One region of the Pseudomonas sp. CAM1A genome, then DNA from elsewhere that is predicted to be linked to it. Evidence: riboswitches for the same ligand, from Rfam matches in the RefSeq annotation. Region 1 holds a riboswitch; each other region holds the start of a gene.
What was found. A riboswitch is a leader RNA that binds a small molecule or an ion and turns the genes downstream of it on or off. The one in region 1 is predicted to bind cobalamin.
Positions count from the first base shown of each region.

Region 1 (2,259 bases):
CGCCGGCAACTGCTCGGCGGTTTCGGCAAGCAGCGCCAGGTGTGAGTCACCGCTGCAGAGGATCACCAGTTCGGCGGGGGTCTGGCCGAGGTCGGCGATGCTGTCGTCCGGCACAAAGCCGCCGGGCTGGGTCCGCAGCAGGTGCATGGGTCAGGCGCCCAGGGCCTGGCGCAGGCGCGCTTCCAGCTGGGCCGCGTCCAGGTCCTGGCCGATCAGCACCAGGCGCGTGATCCGTGGCTCCTCGCTGCGCCATGCACGGTCGAAATGCTTGTCGAAGCGGGTACCCACACCCTGGATCAGCAGGCGCATCGGCTTGCCGGGAATGGCGGCGAAGCCCTTGGCGCGCAGGATGCCGAACTCGGTGACCAGTTGCGTCAAGGCATCGAGCAGCAGGCTTTCGTCGGCCTCGGGCAGGTCGATGGAGATCGAATCGAAGGCGTCGTGGTCATGGTCGTCATGGTCATCGCCGTCGTGATGCGAGTCGTGATGGGTGCGGCGGCCGTCGATGTGCGCCTCGGACTCGGCGCCCACACCCAGCAGCACCTCCAGCGGCAGGCGACCACTGCTGGCCTCGATCACCTTGACCGCCGGCGGCAGCTCCTCGGCGACTTCGGCACGGACCTTGGTCAGGCCCTCGGCATCGATCAGGTCGGCCTTGTTCAGTACCACCAGGTCGGCGCTGGCCAGCTGGTCGGCGAACAGTTCGTGCAGCGGCGACTCATGATCGAGGTTGGGATCAAGCTTGCGCTGGGCATCGACCTGGTCCGGGTAGGCGGCAAAGGTGCCGGCGGCCACGGCCGGGCTGTCGACCACGGTGATCACCGCATCGACCGTGCAGGCGTTGCGGATCTCCGGCCACTGGAAGGCCTGCACCAGCGGTTTGGGCAGGGCCAGGCCGCTGGTTTCAATAAGGATATGGTCAAGATCGCCGCGGCGCGCCACCAGCTCGCGCATTACCGGGAAGAACTCCTCCTGCACGGTGCAGCACAGGCAGCCGTTGGCCAACTCGTAGACGCGGCCGTTGGCCTCTTCCTCGGAGCAGCCGATGCTGCACTGCTTGAGGATCTCGCCATCGATGCCCAGCTCGCCGAACTCGTTGACGATCACCGCGATGCGGCGGCCCTGGGCGTTGTCGAGCATGTGGCGCAGCAAGGTGGTCTTGCCCGAGCCGAGGAAGCCGGTAACGATGGTGACGGGAAGCTTGGCCAGTGTTTTCATGTCGCGATGCCCTTGGCAGCAATGGCGCGGGCATGCAGGACGACAGCCACGGCCCGTGTCGGCCTGGCTGTTTCGCCACCGGATCACCCCGCCCGGTTGAAAGTCGAAAACGTTGCGAGGCAGGTCTCCTGGCTTGCACCGCCGGCCATCAAAGCCGGTGGGATGGCGCCTTCCCGCGCGTGCGCAGTGGCTGTGCCGAACCCTTCAGTGCCTACAGTTGCGGGGGCAGCCGCGGCTTGTACCGCGTTCCCGTCTTAGCCCGGGACAACGCCCGGGAACCTCGAACCGGCAAGGCTACGCAGTGCCTGCCTGGCGGTCAACCGCCGCGGCGATTGACGCAGGCCCGGCCCCGTGATTTGCTAGCGCATTGCGTTCAGGTGCCCCCAACGGGGGTGAAACGGGAAACCGGTGCGTCGCGCCTCCTTGCAGAGGGCCGACAAGGCCGGTGCTGCCCCCGCAACGGTAAGCGAGAGAAGCGTCCAGACCACTGTGCCCATCGTGCGGCATGGGAAGGTGGCGTTTGATCAATGGAGCCCAGCTCCACCTCGCCAGCCCGGAGACCGGCCTGACATGCTTGCAGAACACCCCGCGGTGGGCGGGCGCTGTCGTATCACCTGGGCCAACCGTGCCCGGGGGCGTCGCGCCTGCCCGTTGCCACAACAAAAGCAGCAGAGGAACGCGTCATGCCCATCACCCACGCCAAACCCAGTATCGCCACCCCCGTGAGCCTCAGCCAGCGCCTGATCGTCGCGGTCGGCGCCAGCCTGCTGGGCCTGTGCCTGGTGTACTTCGCCGGTTTCTCGCACATCGAGGCGGTGCACAACGCCGCCCACGACACCCGCCACAGCGCCGCCTTCCCTTGCCACTGAGTACGCCCGCATGATCACGCGCATCGCCCGTACCGCGGGCTTCAGCGGCCTGCTCGCCGCCCTGCTGCTGACCCTGTTGCAAAGCTTCTGGGTCGCCCCGCTGATTCTCCAGGCGGAAACCTATGAAACCGCCGCCCCCGCCGTCGAACAGCATGAGCATGGCGAAGCCGCC
Region 1 is NZ_JBFNXP010000013.1:19,877-22,135, forward strand. Features, by position in the region: gene cobN (cobaltochelatase subunit CobN) at 1-147, opposite strand, end outside; gene cobW (cobalamin biosynthesis protein CobW) at 151-1,218, opposite strand; cobalamin riboswitch at 1,319-1,516, opposite strand; cobalamin riboswitch at 1,577-1,802, shown strand; gene ABZO33_RS23320 (CbtB domain-containing protein) at 1,902-2,087, shown strand; gene ABZO33_RS23325 (CbtA family protein) at 2,098-2,259, shown strand, end outside.

Region 2 (2,259 bases), on a different contig from region 1:
ATTGGCCTGGGCCTTGTTGTCATCGATCACCAACACGTCGTCCTGGCCCTTGAACCACTGGTTGTCGGAACCGAACACCAGCACGTGGCCGCCGTCGAGCTCGGCCTTGCCCTCGGCCTGCACGCCCCAATCGGTGAAGCCCCAGTAGTCGTTGTGGTTGACCACGTCGCGGCTGCCGTCGGCGCGGTTGTTGATGCGGGTGTAGCGGGTGTCCCAGTCGTTGACGTGGCCCTTGACGAAGTAGCTCAGGCGCTCGCTGACGCGCTGTTCGAAGGTGGCCGTGGCGATCTGCTGCACGCGATCATTGGTGGTCTTGTAATTGTTCACCGGTCGGGCGAAATCGAGGTTGGCGTCGGTGTACTGGTAGAACAGCTCCAGCCGCGCATCGTCGCCAAAGGCCTGGATCGCCTTGCCGCCGAAGGTGGTCACCTCGTAGCCGCGTTTCTTGTCGCTGACGTTGCCGCTGTAGTCGCGGTTGCGAAACGGCTGGTAACCGTCGGAGACGTTGTGGCTGACATAGGTCAGCAGGCCCAGGTCGCCGAAGCCATTGCTGAAGATTCGCTCGACGCGGGCGTCCTTGCTGCTGCCGGCGAAGCTGTCCAGGCCCAGGTTGACCTCACCTGAAGCCTGACGGCGTTGCGGGCTACGGGTGACGATGTTGATCACCCCCGCCACGGCCTGGGTGCCAAACAACAGGCTCTGGCCGCCCTTGAGCACCTCGATGCGCTCCACCGCGTTGGCCGGCAGGGTGTCCAGGTACAGGCCGCCGTACAGGCGGTTGTTCAGGCGTACACCGTCGAGCAGGATCAATGTGTCGTCGTTGCGCCCGCCGAGCAGCGAGTAGCTGCCGTAGTCGAACGGTCCGTTCTTCGGCGCGACGTAGAAGCCGGGGATGAACATCTGCATCACCCGGGTGATGTCGGCGCCGGGGCCGGCGCGCTCGATCTGCTCGCGGCTGACGATCTCGACCTTGCTGCCGTACTGGGCCATGGCGGCGACCGTGGTCGACTCTACCGACGGCGCGGCAACGATCTGCTGGTCGAGGATCAGGGGGGTGTTTTCGGCCAGTGCCAGGGGACTGGCCAGACAGCCCAGGAACAGGGTCCGGGCCGTGGGGAAACAACGTTGGGAGTGAATCACAGCAATCATGCTCTTCTCGAAAGTGACTTTCGCAGAAGCACGCAGGAGCACGGATCGCGCACACGCCAATACCGGCCCATGCCCGCCCACCGCAGGAGTTTGCCTACAACATTCCAGGCCGGTCTCCGGGCTCGCAAGACAAGATGCCTTCACCTTCCCATGACCCGCGGGCCACAGTGGTCTGTCGAAGGCATCACTTGCATACCGTTGCGGGGGCAGCACCGGACTGGCGCGAAGCGCGTACCGGTTTCCCGTTTCACCCCATACGCGGCGGCATGGGGCACCTGAAATCGGTCGGCATCTGAACACCTGGGGCCAATGGGCGTCAAGCGAGGCGGGTGAATCGTTTCGAATGTTTTTTATCGGCCGTTCACTCTAGGCAGATGTGTCAAAAGTTGTAGAATCCGCACGCCTAAACTATTCCCATTCCCTTCGAGCTTTGCCGATGAAGCTGGCCCGCCACACACGATCGCAAGTCGCCTGGGTGCTGTATTTCAGCATCCTGTTCGGCTCGTTGCTGTGCGCCATGGGCCATGGGCAGATGGCCGGGCTGCGCCTGGCCGGCCTGGACGACGCCGCCTGGTGCGCGGCCGACAGCAGCGGCGTGTTCAAGGGCGACCAGGACATCACCGACCCGGTGCTGCCCGCGAGCGGCGACTGCGTGATCGCCAGCCTGTTCAGCGCCATCCTGCTGGCGGTGTTCTTCGGCTTGCTGGCCCTGCTCGCCGGGGAGTCGAGCAAACCCTTACCCAGACAACCCGCGCCGCGCCTGCCCAAGCAGCGCTGGCCACTGGTCAATCCCCGCGCCTCCCCCGCTTCGCTTCTCTCGCTCTGACATCGCCACGCCCTCGTGCTGCCTGATCGGCAGCGGGCGTGCGCTCACCGATTTCAGCCAGGAAGCCTTGCATGTTCCGCATGACCACTCTGGCGCTGCTCGTTGGCAGCGCAACCTGCGCCTGGGCGCAGGATGACACCCTCACCCTGCCCGCCAGCAACGTCACGGCCACGGCCGAGCAACCCAAGGAGGCGACCAGCCTCGACCTCGACCGGCCCATCGAAAGCGGCTCGCGCCTGAACCTCAGCGCCCGCGAGAACCCCGCCTCGGTCAGCGTCGCCGAC
Region 2 is NZ_JBFNXP010000010.1:184,150-186,408, forward strand. Features, by position in the region: gene ABZO33_RS21780 (TonB-dependent receptor plug domain-containing protein) at 1-1,149, opposite strand, end outside; cobalamin riboswitch at 1,239-1,443, opposite strand; gene ABZO33_RS21785 (DUF2946 family protein) at 1,586-1,975, shown strand; gene ABZO33_RS21790 (TonB-dependent receptor) at 2,047-2,259, shown strand, end outside.
Region 2: another riboswitch for cobalamin. It lies ahead of ABZO33_RS21780 (TonB-dependent receptor plug domain-containing protein); the one in region 1 lies ahead of cobW (cobalamin biosynthesis protein CobW).

Region 3 (2,259 bases), on a different contig from region 1:
AGGCGATCGCGCAGGCGGTGTGTTTCTGCAGGTCGTCGACCAGGTCCTGCAGTTCCTCGGGGCTGGCGTGCTGACCGGCCTTCCACGGGGTGACGAACAGCGCCCCGGCTTTGAGCTGGCTGGCGTAGGCGATCGCCTTGGCCTGGCTGGCGGCTTCCTGCAGGGTCGGCGCCAGGTCGAGGCGGGCGATACGCGGCCAGCGCTGACGGGTATGCAGGTGGATCGACTCCTCTGCGCTGCTGATGGCCAGGTCGCCACGGGCCTCGCGCTCGCCTTCGTCGCGCTGTTTTTTACTGGTGTACTGCTCCAGCGCAACCAGCTCAGCCTGCCAGGCCGCAGCCGCGAGCATCCCGGTGTTGGCTGCGGCGCCGTGCCAGTAGGGCGCTTCGTTGTCACCTTGAAACTGGTTGAAGCGGTCGATGCAGTCGACCCAGCGTTCCAGGGCGGGACGCAGGAACTCCAGGCTCGGGTTGTTGATGATCAGGCCTTGCATGCTGCGCTCCTTGTCATTGTGATCGAGGTCAGTCAGATAGTGGCTATGTGATATCACTGCTTTGAGTGTGGCACAAGCTGGCGGATCGGCCATTGATCCAGGCCAGATCGGCCCTCGTTCGATTGACGCTCCCGGTGCAACCCTCTAACCTTCGCGGCGTGTTTCAGGTGCCCGGCGAACCGCGGTTCGGCAGGGTGAAACTGGGAAGCCGGTGGGCGCCAGCAGGCGCGAGTCCGGCGCTGCCCCCGCAACGGTAGGTGAGTCGAAGACGGCGCAGGGCCACTGGGTACAGGTATCCGGGAAGGCGCGTCGTCCGGGGATGTCCCGCTCACGAGCCCGGAGACCGGCCTGTCACTGCCAACGGCATCACGGAGGGTGATGCGCGGTGCGATGTGGCCGTTGCCACGCCTCCTGCGCGCTCCTCGTCTGCCTGCCTTTTATCTGTCGCCGCCGCGACAGTCTGCGGAGACCCCTGATGAGCGAATCCACCGAACGCGACGAACGTCACCTGGCGCGCATGCTGCGCAAGAAGGCGATCATCGATGAGCGCATCGCCAATTCCCCCAACGAATGCGGCCTGCTGCTGGTACTGACTGGCAATGGCAAGGGCAAGAGCAGTTCGGCCTTCGGTATGCTCGCCCGCGCCCTGGGCCATGGCATGCAATGCGGCGTGGTGCAGTTCATCAAGGGCCGCAACAGCACCGGCGAAGAGCTGTTCTTCCGTCGTTTCCCCGAGCAGGTGCGCTATCACGTGATGGGCGAGGGCTTCACCTGGGAGACCCAGGACCGTCAGCGCGACATCGCCGCCGCCGAGGCCGCGTGGGCGGTATCACGCCAGTTGCTGCAGGATCCGTCGATCCAGTTCGTCGTGCTCGATGAGCTGAACATCGCGCTCAAGCACGGCTACCTGGACCTCGACCAGGTGCTCTCGGACATCCAGGCTCGTCCGCCGATGCAGCATGTGATCGTCACCGGGCGAGCGGCAAAACCGGAAATGATCGAACTGGCCGACACCGTCACCGAGATGGGCATGCTCAAGCACGCCTTCCAGGCCGGTATCCGCGCGCAGAAGGGCGTCGAATTGTGAGTGATTCGCGCCAGTGTCCCGCCGTGCTGATCGCGGCCCCGGCCTCGGGCCAGGGCAAGACCACGGTCACCGCCGCCCTGGCCCGCCTGCACCGCAACCGTGGGCGCAAGGTGCGGGTGTTCAAGTGCGGGCCTGACTTTCTCGACCCGATGATCCTCGAACGCGCCAGCGGCGCGCCGGTCTACCAGCTTGACCTGTGGATGATCGGTGCCGAAGAGAGTCGTCGCCTGTTGTGGGAGGCGGCGGGCGAGGCCGACCTGATCCTGATCGAAGGGGTGATGGGGCTGTTCGACGGCACGCCGTCGAGCGCCGATCTGGCCCGCCATTTCGGCGTGCCGGTGCTGGCGGTGATCGATGGCACGGCCATGGCCCAGACCTTCGGCGCCCTGGCCCTGGGCCTGGCGCGTTATCAGCCCGACCTGCCGTTCGCCGGGGTGCTGGCCAACCGGGTTGGCAGCCTGCGCCACGCACAGTTGCTCGAAGGCAGCCTCACCGAAGGCCTGCGCTGGTATGGCGGGTTGTCCCGCGAGCGTGGCATCGAGCTGCCCAGCCGTCACCTCGGCCTGGTCCAGGCCAGTGAACTGAACGACCTGGATGCGCGCCTGGATGCCGCGGCCGAAGCGCTGGCTGCCAGCTGCGATGCCGCATTGCCGCCACTGGTCAGTTTTGCACGGCCCGA
Region 3 is NZ_JBFNXP010000005.1:196,942-199,200, reverse strand. Features, by position in the region: gene ABZO33_RS15200 (hypothetical protein) at 1-493, opposite strand, end outside; cobalamin riboswitch at 642-860, shown strand; gene cobO (cob(I)yrinic acid a,c-diamide adenosyltransferase) at 969-1,580, shown strand; gene ABZO33_RS15190 (cobyrinate a,c-diamide synthase) at 1,577-2,259, shown strand, end outside.
Region 3: another riboswitch for cobalamin. It lies ahead of cobO (cob(I)yrinic acid a,c-diamide adenosyltransferase); the one in region 1 lies ahead of cobW (cobalamin biosynthesis protein CobW).